2 regions of the Massilia sp. WG5 genome follow, and region 1 is predicted to be linked to the other one. Evidence: predicted binding sites of a transcription regulator. Region 1 holds the regulator's gene; the other holds the start of a gene.
What was found. Region 1 encodes LexA, which represses DNA repair genes until DNA is damaged. Its sites were predicted from a motif close to ACTGTATNNNNATACAGT; they were not measured.

Region 1 (6,471 bases):
CAAGGCGCAGGGCATGGCCCAGCTGCGCGCCAAATCGCTGCGCGACTTCGGCGCCTCGCTGGCGCCGGAAGCGGCCCATCACATCGCCGTCGGCGCCGAGACGCTGGCCCTGCGCATGGACCGCACCTGCGCCAACGCGCTGGCGCTGGCGACCATGCTGGAAGCCGACGAGCGCGTCGCCGCGGTCCACTACCCGGGCCTGCCATCGCACCCGCAGCACGGCATCGCCACCGATCTGTTCCGCGCCTATGGTTCGCTGTTCAGCTTCGAGTTGAAGGAAGGCATCGACTGCTTCGATTACCTGAATCGCCTGCAGATCGCGGTCCCGGCATCCAACCTGGGCGATACGCGCACGCTGGTGATCCCGGTCGCGCACACGATCTTCTTCGAGATGGGGCCCGAGCGCCGCGCCAGCATGGGTATCGCCGAGTCGCTGATCCGGGTGTCGGTGGGTATCGAGGATACGCAGGACTTGCTGCGCGATTTTGGCGAAGCATTATCTGCGGAATAATAGAAGCCGCCTTATGCAAATCGGCTTGAGTTTATAGCAGTCTCTACATACTATGGGCTTTCATTGCCCAACATGTGGAGATTCAGATGAAAAAGTTATTCTGCGTATCTTTAATGCTGATTTCCGGCATTGCATTCGCCGACGATTTGAATGAAGCAAATAAGTTGTTGAATGCTAAGGATTATGGCCGGGCACTGCCAATCTATGCCCGGCTGGCCGAAGCAGGCAATGCAGAAGCACAATTTCGACTGGGGGAAATGTACTGGTTTGGCGACGGTACTTCTTCCGATCTGAAGAAGGCGGCGGCATGGTTCGAGAAATCGGCTGCGGCCGGCAACAAGGATGCGGCCGAATCGCTGCAATCCTTGAAGCGCCGCGAAACGCGCGGAAATGAAATCGTTTATTGGATGAAGGGCTATAAAGGCGAAGACCTGACTTCCGGTAAATACAATTGTGTCGCGCCCGATATTCCCGTTATTTCAAAAACCAATTCCGAAATCAAGAAAGTGACGGATGACGTTGCAGCGTGGCAGGCATGCTATAACGGCGCGGTGGCGAATATGCAGGGCATGACCCCGGTATTGAAGCACGTGCCCAAGGATGTGCTCGACATGATGACGCCGGCCGAGATCGAGCAGACCCAGTCGCACCTGGACCAGGTATTCGCCAGCGTGGCGCGCTCGATGGGCGATAACGCCTCCACCATCCTGGCCAAGCGCGACGCCTGGACCAACGCCACCAACGCGTATGTGGCGGATGCGAACAAGAAGACGGAAGAGGCAACGGCGCGCAACAAGCTGGAAATTGCGACCGGCCTGCGCCAGACCTACGAGTCGAACCAGTCGCTGGCCAATGCGCCGCGGGGCGCCAACCCGGCAAATCACTGAGCTTGCCCTTACATTTGAGTAATTGGCACATGCCGGTTCAGGCGATATGATGTGCCATTACTCAACTGTCTGGACCGATCGCACGTGAAGACTGTCGTTTTTTGCCTGAGCATGCTGTTGGCGGGAAGCTGCTACGCCGACGAGCTCGCAGCCGCCAACGCGGCATTTGCCAACAAGGACTTTCCGGCTGCCCTGCAGCGCTATACCAAACTGGCGAACGCCGGTAACGTCGAGGCCCAGCAGCACCTGGGCGAGATGTACTGGTATGGAGAAGCCGGCGCCGTCGACGAGGCCAAGGCCGAGGCCTGGTTCCGCAAGGCGGCCGCGAAGGGGAATCCGGTCGCCATCGCGTCGCTGGACGTGATGCGCCAGCGCACCGAACGCCGCGCCGACATCGACTACTGGGTCGACCGTTACGATGGCTCCGACCTGCAGGGCGGCCAGTACCGTTGCCCAACGCCGCACTTTCCCGCTGTCTCGAAACAGAACGACGAGATCGAACGGGTGTCAGCCAATATGACGAAGTGGCAGGATTGCTACAATGCCCAGGCGCGCGCCCTGAACGAGGCGTCGCCGCTGACCAAGCGCATCCCTGCCGATGTGGCGAAGCTGATCAATAAAGCGGAAATGGCGCGGGCGGAAAAGCGCTTGGCCGACGTGTATGCGAACCTGACCGAAAGCGCCCAGGTCAAGGCCAAGCTCGTGCTGGCGGACTTTGCCGCGTGGCGGGATGCCACCGATGCCTGGGTGAAGGAACACAACGACATCGTGAAGAGCACGCCGACCCTGGAACGCGAGCGTGAACTCGAGGACCGGCGCAAGAACCGCGTGAACAACTGAGCAACCGAGAAGCCGAGGCCTTGCCGGCCTCGACTTTCTAGTGCCAGGAGCGCAGCAGGCCGACGGCCAGGCCTTCGAGTGCGAACTCGTCGTTCTGCGGGTCGACCGTGATGACGGAGAATTCCGGGTTTTCCGGCAGCAGTTCGATGGTGCCGCCGTTCTTGCGGTAGCGCTTGACGGTGACTTCGTCGCCGATGCGGGCGACCACGATCTGGCCGTTCTTGGCCGAATCCACTTTCTTGACTGCCAGGAAGTCGCCATCGCAGATGCCGGCGTCGCGCATCGACCAGCCCTTCACCTTCAGCAGGAAGTCGGGCTTGCTCGAGAACATGGCCGGGTCGACCGAGTAGGTCGCTTCGACGTGTTCCTGGGCCAGGATGGGCGAACCCGCGGCGACGCGGCCGACCAGGGGCAGGGACATCAGCAGGGCGGCCGGGACGGCCGGCACCGCTGCGGGCTCGCTGGCGGCGGCGCCGACCAGGCGGATGCCGCGCGAAGTGCCCGGGGAGATTTCGATCGCGCCTTTGCGCGCCAGGGCTTGCAGGTGTTCCTCGGCGGCGTTGGCCGAGCGGAAACCAAGCTCCTGCGCGATTTCGGCGCGGGTCGGCGGAAAGCCGGTGTTGTCGATGGCTTCCTTGATCAGGTTGAGGATCTGTTCTTGCCGTGCGGTGAGCTTGAGCATGGTGTAGTGAGCTTGAGAGCTTGGAAGCTTAGGTGAGCGTGTGCGAGCAGGGCCCGATACCCTGTATTTTTGTACAGTATTGCGCCGGGCGCAAGGGGAATCCGTGGTTTTTGCCGGTTTTTTTTGCCTGGCGGGCACAGCCGATTCCTGCCGGACCGCACAAGGCGATTGAGCTCTTGACGTTTTTGCGGTTATAATGTCGGGCTTTCCCTTCCCACACTCGTCTTGACGCCGAGGTGGGCATTTGTTTAAACGTCCTTAAGGAGTGTTGCATGCGTCATTATGAAATCGTATTTATCGTCCACCCGGACCAGAGCGAGCAGGTCCCGGCGATGATCGAGCGCTACAAGACCACGGTCACCTCGCGCGGCGGTAACATCCACCGCGTCGAAGACTGGGGCCGCCGTCAAATGGCTTACCAGATCCAGAAGCTGCCGAAGGCACACTACATCTGCATGAACATCGAGTGCGACAACGAGACCCTGGTCGAGCTGGAAACCGCATTCAAATTCAATGATGCCGTGCTGCGTCATCTGACCGTCAAGATGAAGAAGGCCGAAACCGCACCGTCGCCGATGATGAAGTCGGTCCAGCGCGAAGACGCAGCCAAGAGCCACCGCGCCGAGCAGGCAGCTGCCCCGGCCGCAGCCGCTTAATTCTTAATCTTAAGAAAGAAGCGCGCACGGGCAGTGAACGAGCTGTTGCTGGTCGCAAGCATCGCGGAACGCGATACCCTGCGCTACACCCCGGCCGGCATTCCCATCGTCAGCGGCACCCTGCAACACGGGTCGCAGCAGACGGAGGCGGGGATCGCCAGGCAGGTCGAGTTCGAGATTTCCGCGCTTGCCGCGGGCGACATCTCGGCCCGGTTTGCCGATGCGGAACTGGGTGCGGTACACCGGTTCAAGGGATTCTTGGCCAGGAAGAACCGCAACAGCAAAGCCCTGGTGTTTCACATCATTGATTTCAGTGCCGCCGCGTAAGAATTCGCGGGCACACATTTAGATACAGGAGCCTCAAATGGCATTCGGTAAAAAGTTCGACAAAAACAAGGCCAAGGAAAAACTGAAGCGCAAACAGCAGAACCCGCTGTTCAAGCGCAAGAAATTCTGCCGCTTCACCGCTGCAGGCGTGGAACAGGTTGACTACAAAGACGTCGACACCCTGAAGGATTTCGTCCAGGAAAACGGCAAGATCATGCCGGCTCGCCTGACCGGCACCAAGGCGCACTACCAGCGCCAAGTGGATACCGCCATCAAGCGCGCCCGCTACCTGGCCCTGCTGCCGTACACCGACCTGCACAACGCTTAATCGTCGGTCACGACACGTATACTGGAGAATAATATGCAAGTCATCCTGCTGGAAAAAGTCGTCAACGTCGGTAACCTGGGCGACGTGGTCAAGGTCAAGGACGGTTACGCACGTAACTTCCTGATCCCGCAAAAAATGGCCCGCCGCGCTACCCAAGCCGCTGTGGCCGAATTCGAAGTCAAGCGCGCCGAACTGGAAAAGGCAGCCGCCGAGAAACTGGCAGCCGCACAAGGCCAGGGCGACAAGCTGAACGGCATGACCATCACCATCGCCCAGAAAGCCGGCGTGGACGGCCGTCTGTTCGGTTCCGTGACCAACTTCGACATCGCTGAAGCCCTGAGCAAGCAAGGTTTCGCCGTCGAGAAGGCCAACGTGCGCATGCCGACCGGCCCGCTGAAGACCACCGGCGAGCACCCGGTTGCCGTCGCTCTGCACACCGACGTCGTCGTTGACGTGACCGTCGCAGTCGTGGGCGAAGCTGCCTAAATCGTTCTGTTGCTAGAATGAGAAAAAAGCCGGGATCTCCCGGCTTTTTTATTTGAGGAAACTCACCAATCTTTTCAGCGCTTCGTGGCAAACGGGTATAATTCGCGCCATGAACACCCCAGCAGACCCGCAGATCGAGTCGCTCCGCATTCCCCCGCATTCCATCGAAGCAGAACAGTCCGTCATCGGCGGCCTGCTGCGCGATAATGCGGCGTGGGACCGTATTGCCGACTTCATGCATGCGGAGGACTTCTACCGCTACGACCACCGGATCATCTTCGAACAGATGGTCCGCCTGATCAATGCCGGCAAGCCTGCCGACGTGATCACCGTGTACGAGTCGCTCGTCCAGCTCGGCAAGGCCGAGGAAGTGGGCGGGCTGCAGTACCTCAACGCGATGGCGCAGAATACGCCATCTGCCGCCAACATCCGCCGTTACGCCGAGATCGTCCGCGACCGCGGCGTGCTGCGCCAGCTCATCACCGTCGCCGACGAAGTCTCGGCCAAGGCCTTCAATCCGCAGGGCGCCGAGGTCAAGCAGATCCTCGACGAAGCCGAATCGCGGATCTTCGCGATCGCGGAGCAGGGCGCCCGCGGCGCCCAGGGCTGGCTGCCGGTGCAGCCGCTGCTGACCCAGGTGGTCGAGCGCATCGACGAACTCTACAGCCGCGAAAACCAGGGCGAGATCACCGGCGTCCCGACCGGCTTCATCGACCTCGACAAGATGACTTCCGGCCTGCAGCCGGGCGACCTCGTCATCGTCGCCGGCCGCCCGTCGATGGGCAAGACCGCGTTCTCGGTCAACATCGGCGAGGCGGTGGCGGTCGAGGCCGGCCTGCCGGTGGCGATCTTCTCGATGGAGATGGGCGGCACCCAGCTCGCCATGCGTATGCTCGGCTCGATCGGCCAGCTCGACCAGCACCGCCTGCGTACCGGCAAGCTGATCGACGAGGACTGGCCGCGCCTGACGCATGCGATCCAGAAGATGAACGATGCCCAGATCTTCATCGACGAGACGCCGGCGCTGAACCCGATCGAGATGCGCGCCCGCGCGCGCCGCCTTGCGCGCCAGTGCGGCAAGCTCGGCCTGATCATCGTCGACTACCTGCAGCTGATGCAGGGATCGAAGCCGGGCGACAACCGCGCGTCGGAGATTTCCGAAATTTCGCGTAGCCTGAAGGGCCTGGCCAAGGAGCTGGGCTGTCCGGTGATCGCGCTGTCCCAGCTGAACCGATCGCTGGAACAACGCCCGAACAAGCGTCCGGTCATGTCCGACCTGCGCGAATCCGGCGCTATCGAGCAGGATGCGGACGTCATCATCTTCCTGTACCGCGACGAAGTCTATAACCCGGATTCGCCCGACAAGGGTACCGCCGAGATCATCATCGGCAAGCAGCGTAACGGCCCGATCGGGGCGGTGCGACTGACCTGGATGGGCATGTACACCAAGTTCGGCAACTACAGCGGCAGTCTGTCCATCTACCAAGGCGACTAGTGGTGGGGGGCTCGTAAACCTGCTGCGCGTCGCTCTGGCGGCCTGCGATGCTCGCCGTACGCAAGTACGGCTGCGCTTCTCGGCCGCCATTGCTTCCGCTCGCTACGGTTTCCGAAGCCCCCTGTCGCTGAGCAGTAAAACCAGTAAAACTAAAATACGATTTGTTGTGGTTAAACCCGCAACGTTAATGAAGTTCCAAGAGATTTACAACGGAGAACCATATGTTTGGACGCCTGATGCCCACGGAGGGCAAATTTTT
Region 2 (6,471 bases), 1.3 Mb from region 1:
GAATTCTGCGTGCAGCTGATGAGCGACGGCGAACACCCCGAGCTCGATTTCGACCCGCTGGACGACACCAAGCGCTGGCCGGAAGACCGGTTCCCGCTGCTGCCGGTGGGCCGCATGGTGCTCAACAAGAACCCGGACAATGTGTTCGCCGAAACCGAGCAGTCGGCCTTCGGCACCGGCGTGCTGGTCGACGGCGTCGACTTCTCGGACGACAAGATGCTGCAGGGCCGCACCCTCTCCTATTCCGACACCCAGCGCTACCGGGTCGGTCCGAACTACCTGCAGCTGCCGATCAACGCTCCCCAGGAGGGCGCGCGCGCCCGCACCAACCAGCGCGACGGCCAGATGGCGTATTACGTCGACGGCGGCGGCGAGGACAAGCACATCAACTACGAACCCAGCCTGCTGGGCGGCCTGCAGGAAGCGCCGGCGCCGCAGAAGGACTACCACCAGTACGTGCAGGGCCACCTGGGCCGCTACCAGACCACGACGACCGCGTCCGACTACAAGCAGGCCGGCGATCGCTACCGTACGTTCGAGGACTGGGAGCGCGACGAGCTGGTGAACAACGTCGGCGGCGACCTCAAGAAGTGCCCGGAAATCATCCAGCTGCGCATGGTGTGGCACCTGTGGCACTGCGACGAGGACTACGGCCGCCGCGTGGCGCAGGTGGCCGGCATCGACCTCGAGAAGGCCAGGGCCCTGCCGCCGCTGCCGGGCAAGCCGGCGCCGCACCAGAACCGCGAAGGGGCGACTTATACCGGCGGCGTGCCGGAGCACCCAGGCGGGGAGAAGGAGCCGTCGACGTCGGAGGAAGTCGCGGCGAAATGAACTCAGCCCGTCGTCCCCGCGGAGGCGGTGACGACGGGCTGGAAGCGGGAACGACGGGTAGTGCTTACGCCTTGGCTTCCCCGCCCAGCGCCTCGACCAGGTCCGCCATCATCTTCGACAGCTCACCGGTCATCAGCATGATGTCGTTATCGAAACGCTCGTCATCGCTGTAGGTGATGGTTTCGTTTTCCTTGATCACGTCGAGCGGCTTGACGCCCTTGACCGCCAGCGATTCGGTCAGCACGAAGGAGACGCGGCTGTTCCAGGTCATGGCCAGGCGGGTGCACTGCTTGCCGGCGGCGATGTGGCGGCGGATGTCTTCCGGGTCCAGCGAATGCTTCACGTAACGGACCGCGGCCTTGCTCTCGCCGGTGGCGCGCAGCTCGGTGTCCTGGTCGATCGTGAAATTGTACGGCGCCTCGTCCGATTCCAGCCAGCCGGTCATCACGGCCACCGGCGAGCTTTGTACGCGCAGCGATTCCAGCGGCAGCTTGTCGACCGCCTTCAGCAGCAGCTTGATCACGTCGTCGGCCTTGGACGGGCTGGCGGCGTCGATCACCAGCCAGCCGTTGACCGGATCGATCCAGGTCCAGACATTGCTGCGGATCGAAAATGCGCGCGGCAGCAGTTCGTCGGCCACGCGTTCCTTCAATTCCTTCATCGCTTTCTTACCCGGCGGGAAGCCCTGCTGCTCTTCCAGCTCGGCCGCACGGGCCTTGGCCACCTGGGTGATCACCGAACCCGGCAGCAGCTTCTTCTCGGTGCCGAGCATCATCAGCATCTGCTTGTTCACTTCGTGGACCAGCTTGCCGTTGCCGCGCGGCGAATCCCAGCCCTGGCGCAGCAGTTCATTGCTGCTGGCCGGCGTGAAGGCCTGCGATTGCAGCGCTTCTTCCATTTGTTCGGCGGTAAATGCCCACGGTGCGGGCAGACGGTAGATCTGAAGATTCTTGAACCACATACCTTGCTTTCGGTTATCCAGCTAATTTCGGGGGAACGACATTCTACACGCTGCCGGTCGGCAATTTTCACCCGGCAGGGCAGGCTTTTTCAATGTGTTGCTCGTTCGTCAAACAGACTGAGCTGCTCGACTTGTTCGGTGTCGGCCAGGCGCACGCCGACGCCCAGCAGGCGCACCGGGCGGCTGGCGCGCAGCCAGCCGGTTTCCATCAGGTGCGTGTAGATCGCCAGGTTCGGCGCGTAGCCGACGCACTCCACCGTCGTCTGCTGGAAATCGTTGAATTTCAGTTTCACGAACAGCTTGTTGATGAATTTTTCAGCATTGTTGCGCCTGATCCTGCCCTGCAGCTGCTCCATCAGTTCCGGCAACAGGGCCAGGCAGGCGGGCAGGTCCGGCACGTCCGGCGTATAGGTTTCCTCGGTGCTGATCGACTTGCGCTCGCGCACCGGATTCACTTCGCGAAAGTCGATGCCGCGGCACAGGTCGTGCAGGCGGGCGCCGAAGGACCCGAAATGCTCTTGCAGCTTCGCCATGCTCCAGCTGCGCAGGTCGGCGCAGGTCTGCACGCCCAGCCCGTTCATCTTGGCGGCCGTGACCTTGCCGACGCCATGCAGTTTTTTGACCGGCAGCGCCGCCACGAAGGCGTCGACTTCATCCGGGCGCACCAGGAACAGGCCGTCCGGCTTGTTCCAGTCGCTGGCGATCTTGGCCACGAACTTGCTGGGCGCCACCCCGGCCGACGCCGTGATGCCGACGGTCTCGAAGATGCGCTGCCGGATCTCCTGCGCGATCAGGGTCGCGCTGCCCTTGCAGTGCTTCGATGCCGTGACGTCCAGGTAGGCCTCGTCGAGCGACAGCGGTTCCACGAGTTCTGTGTAGTCGCGGTAGATGTCCATGATCTGGGTTGACGCGATCCGGTACTTCTCCATGTTCGGCGGGATCAGGCGCAGTTCCGGGCACAGCTTCATCGCCTGCCCGGTGGCCATCGCCGAATGGATGCCGTAGCGGCGCGCTTCGTAGTTGCAGGTGGCGATCACGCCGCGCTGGTCCGCCCGTCCCCCGACCGCCAGCGGCCGGCCGCGCAGCGACGGATCATCCCGCATCTCGACGGATGCGTAGAAACAGTCGCAATCGCAGTGGATGATCTTGCGGATAGGAGCATTCATACTGTAATTGCATACAGTATCGAGGGAAAGCAGAAATGATGCAAGACTGAAACACGCAAAAAAGGCGCGCAACTTTCGCCGCGCGCCTTGATCAGCGTATCGAAGCGCTTACCAGGTGAACTTCAGCTGGTAGGTCGCGCCATAGCCGCCCGCGTGGTAGCGCACGCGGATGTAGCGCGGCTGCGTGGTGGTCGCGGTATTGGTGACCGATACCGCGTCCGTCGTCGCCGGACCGTTGGTGCTCTGCGCCAGCTGGGTGCCGCCGCTGTTGTAGGCATACAGGTCATAGTCCGATCCGCTGCCGCTGGGGCCCATGGTCAAGGTCGCGCTCAGGGTCTTGCCGGCCGGGACCTGAACGACGAAATAATCGTTGTCGGTCGTGCCGTACAAGGTGCCGGTGACCACGGTGCCGGAAACCTTCACCGCGTTGGCAGTCGAGATGTAGTTGTTCGACTCCACCTCGCTCTGGGTCGGGGCCGTAACCGTCGCGGTGGCCATCACGGCGTTCACGGCCGCGGCCGCGTCGACGATGCCGGCGCCGCAACCCGAGCAGGCCGCCGGGAAGGCGCGTGCGGTCGCTTTCAGCTTGGCTTCGACTTCGTCCGGGGTCAGGTTCGGGTTCTTCGACAGCATCAGGGCGGCCACGCCGGCCACGTGCGGGGTCGCCATCGAGGTGCCCATCATGTAGCCGTAGTTATCGCCCGCCGGGGTGGTGGTGCCGGCGTTCCAGGTCGACAGGATCGCGCCGCCGCTGTCGCCGCCCGGCGCCGCCACGTCGACCACCGTGCCGTAGTTCGAATACGAGGCCTTGCCGCCGCTACGGTTCACCGCCGCCACCGTGATCACGCCGGCGCAATTGGCCGGGTTCGAATTGGACGCATTGGTGTTCGAGTTGCCGGCCGCGACCACGACCACGGCGCCGCGCGAACGTGCGCTGTTGATCGCGTTCTGGGTGGTGGTGTCGCAGGCGCCGCTGCCGCCCAGCGACAGGTTCAGCACGCGCGCCTTGTTCGCATTGGCCGGGGCGCCGGTGACGGCGCCGCCGGAGGCCCAGACGATGGCGTCGGCGATGTCCGAGGTATAGCCGCCGCACTTGCCCAGCACGCGCACCGGGACGATCTTGGCGCCGAAGGCGACGCCGGCCACGCCGACGCCGTTGCCGGTCCTGGCCGCGATGGTGCCGGCCACGTGGGTGCCGTGCCAGCTCGATGCCTCGTCCTGGGCCGGCATGCCGCCGCCGCACTGGCCGGCAACGGTGTTGTCGCCGACGTCGCTGGCGTCGCTGTCGCGGCCGTTGCCGTCGCCGGCAATGCTGGCGCTGGCGATGAAGTCATAGCCCGGCAGGATCTGGCCGCTCAGGTCGGCGTGCGGGCGGTAGCCGGTGTCGATCACGGCCACGTTGATGCCGGCGCCGGTCGATTTGTCCCAGGCGGCCGGCAGGTTCAGGCCGGCCTTGGCTTCGTAGTAGTGCCACTGCTGGCTGTACATGGGATCGTTCGGCACGTACAGCGGCGTCATGATGCGGTCCGGTTCCGCGTACTCGACGTCCGGATCGCGCGTCTTCAGCTCGGCGGCCAGGGTGCGGGCTTCGTCCAGCGACATCGTGCGGCTGAGCTGCATCACGTTGGCGCCGGTGGCGGTCGCGCGCAGCGCGCGCATGGTGGCGCCGAGCTGCTGGCCGGCACGGGCCTGCAGGGCCTGGCGCGCAGCCGACATGGCGCGCGGCGGCACGGCGCCCTTTGAATTGTCGACCGCATCCTTGTACTTGACGATCAGGCGGTCGGTCTGGGTAATGACCTTGCTTGGTGGCGCATCCGACGGCGCGGCATGGGCCGCCAGCGAGCCGAAGGCGACGAGGGCTGCGGCGCAGATTTTCAACACGGGAGACATCTTGTGGTGCGTCATGCTTGCTTCCTCTTTCCAATTTACTGAACAGGGAAGCGTAACGAAAAGCGGCCCGCTTGGGGCCGCTTTAGGGGTTTTCACCACAGAAAAATTTTTGATAAGTAATTGATTGATAAAGGAAATTAGTTCCTAAGAGTACTTTCCTTTACAGACAATCCACTTACCAGCTCAGCTTCAGGGTGTACTTGCCGCTGGTCGAACCGGTGCCGCCGCTGTAGTACACCACGCGCACGTAAGCGGACACGGTGGTGGTACCGTTATTGATCACGCTTGTCGAATCCACCGAGCCGGCGCCGTTGGTGCTCGATGTCACCTGGGTGCCGGCGCTGTTGTAGATGTACAGGTCGTAGTCGGAGGTCGAGTTCGGCGTCAGGGTCGAGGTCAGGGTCTTGCCGGCCGGGAGTTGCACCAGGAAGTAGTCCGTATCGGTGCTGCTGGACATGGTGCCGTTGACCGTGGTGCCCGAGGTCGACACCGTGTTGGCGGTGCTGATCGTGTTGTTCGACTCGGTTTCCGAGATCGTCGTGCCGGTGCCGCCGGTGCCGGTGCCGGCGGCGGCATCGACCGCCGCCGAGGCGTCGACGATACCGGCGCCGCAGCCGCTGCACGTTGCCGGGAAGGCGCGCGCACTCGACTTCAGGCGGGCGGCGACGTCGTCCGGAGTGAGGGCCGGGTTCTTCGCCAGCATCAGCGCGACCACGCCGGCCACGTGCGGGGTGGCCATCGAGGTGCCCATGTAGCCGACGTAGTTGTCGGCGCCCGGGGTGGTGGTGCCGGCGTTCAGGGTCGACAGGATCGCCGCGCCGCTGTCGCCGCCCGGCGCCGCCACGCTGACGATGCTGCCGTAGTTCGAGTACGAGGCCTTGCCGCCCGATTTATTGGTGGCCGCCACCGCGATCACGCCCGAGCAGTTGGCCGGGCTGCTGTTGCTGGCATTCTGGTTCTCGTTGCCGGCCGCGACCACGACCACGGTGCCGCGCGAGCGCGCGCCGTTGATCGCGTTCTGGGTGGTGGTGTCGCAGGCGCCGCCGCCGCCCAGCGACATATTGATCACCTGGGCGCGGGCCGCGATATTGGTCACGCCCGCGACGGTGCCGCCGGAGGCCCAGATGATGCCGTCGGCGATGTCCGAGGTGTAGCCGCCGCACTGGCCCAGCACGCGCACCGGCACGACCTTGGCGCCGTAGGCGACGCCGGCCACGCCGATGCCGTTGTTGGTGAGCGCCGCGATGGTGCCGGCCACGTGGGTGCCGTGCCAGCTCGAGTTGCTGGCCGCCGAGCCGGTGCCGCACTGGCCCGCGGCGGTCCAGTCGCCCGGGTCGCTGGCGTCGCTGTCGCGGCCGTTGCCATCGTTCGAGATGGTGGTATCGGCGATGAAGTCATAGCCGGCCAGGATCTGGCCCTGCAGGTCGACGTGCGGACGGTAGCCGGTGTCGATCACGGCCACGCGGATGCCGGCGCCGGTCGATTTGTCCCAGGCTGCCGGCAGGCGCATGCCGCCGGTCACGTCGGTGTAGTCCCACTGCTGGGCAAACAGCGGGTCGTTCGGCGTGAACATCGGCTTCATGATGCGGTCCGGCTCGGCGTACTCGACCGAGGAATCGCTGG

Region 2: a site for LexA is predicted at 2,959-2,976, ahead of dinB (DNA polymerase IV). Genes of this name have one in related genera too.

The regions. Positions count from the first base shown of each region.
Region 1 covers NZ_CP012640.2:1,885,275-1,891,745, reverse strand. The annotation lists gene AM586_RS08440 (cystathionine gamma-synthase family protein) at 1-511, shown strand, start outside; gene AM586_RS08435 (tetratricopeptide repeat protein) at 598-1,398, shown strand; gene AM586_RS08430 (tetratricopeptide repeat protein) at 1,483-2,238, shown strand; gene lexA (transcriptional repressor LexA) at 2,276-2,920, opposite strand; gene rpsF (30S ribosomal protein S6) at 3,193-3,576, shown strand; gene priB (primosomal replication protein N) at 3,610-3,903, shown strand; gene rpsR (30S ribosomal protein S18) at 3,941-4,231, shown strand; gene rplI (50S ribosomal protein L9) at 4,265-4,717, shown strand; gene AM586_RS08400 (replicative DNA helicase) at 4,827-6,212, shown strand; gene AM586_RS08395 (DUF47 domain-containing protein) at 6,434-6,471, shown strand, end outside.
Region 2 covers NZ_CP012640.2:3,222,981-3,229,451, forward strand. The annotation lists gene AM586_RS14355 (catalase) at 1-831, shown strand, start outside; gene AM586_RS14360 (recombination-associated protein RdgC) at 896-1,792, opposite strand; gene dinB (DNA polymerase IV) at 1,882-2,958, opposite strand; gene AM586_RS14370 (S8 family serine peptidase) at 3,067-4,863, opposite strand; gene AM586_RS14375 (S8 family peptidase) at 5,024-6,471, opposite strand, start outside.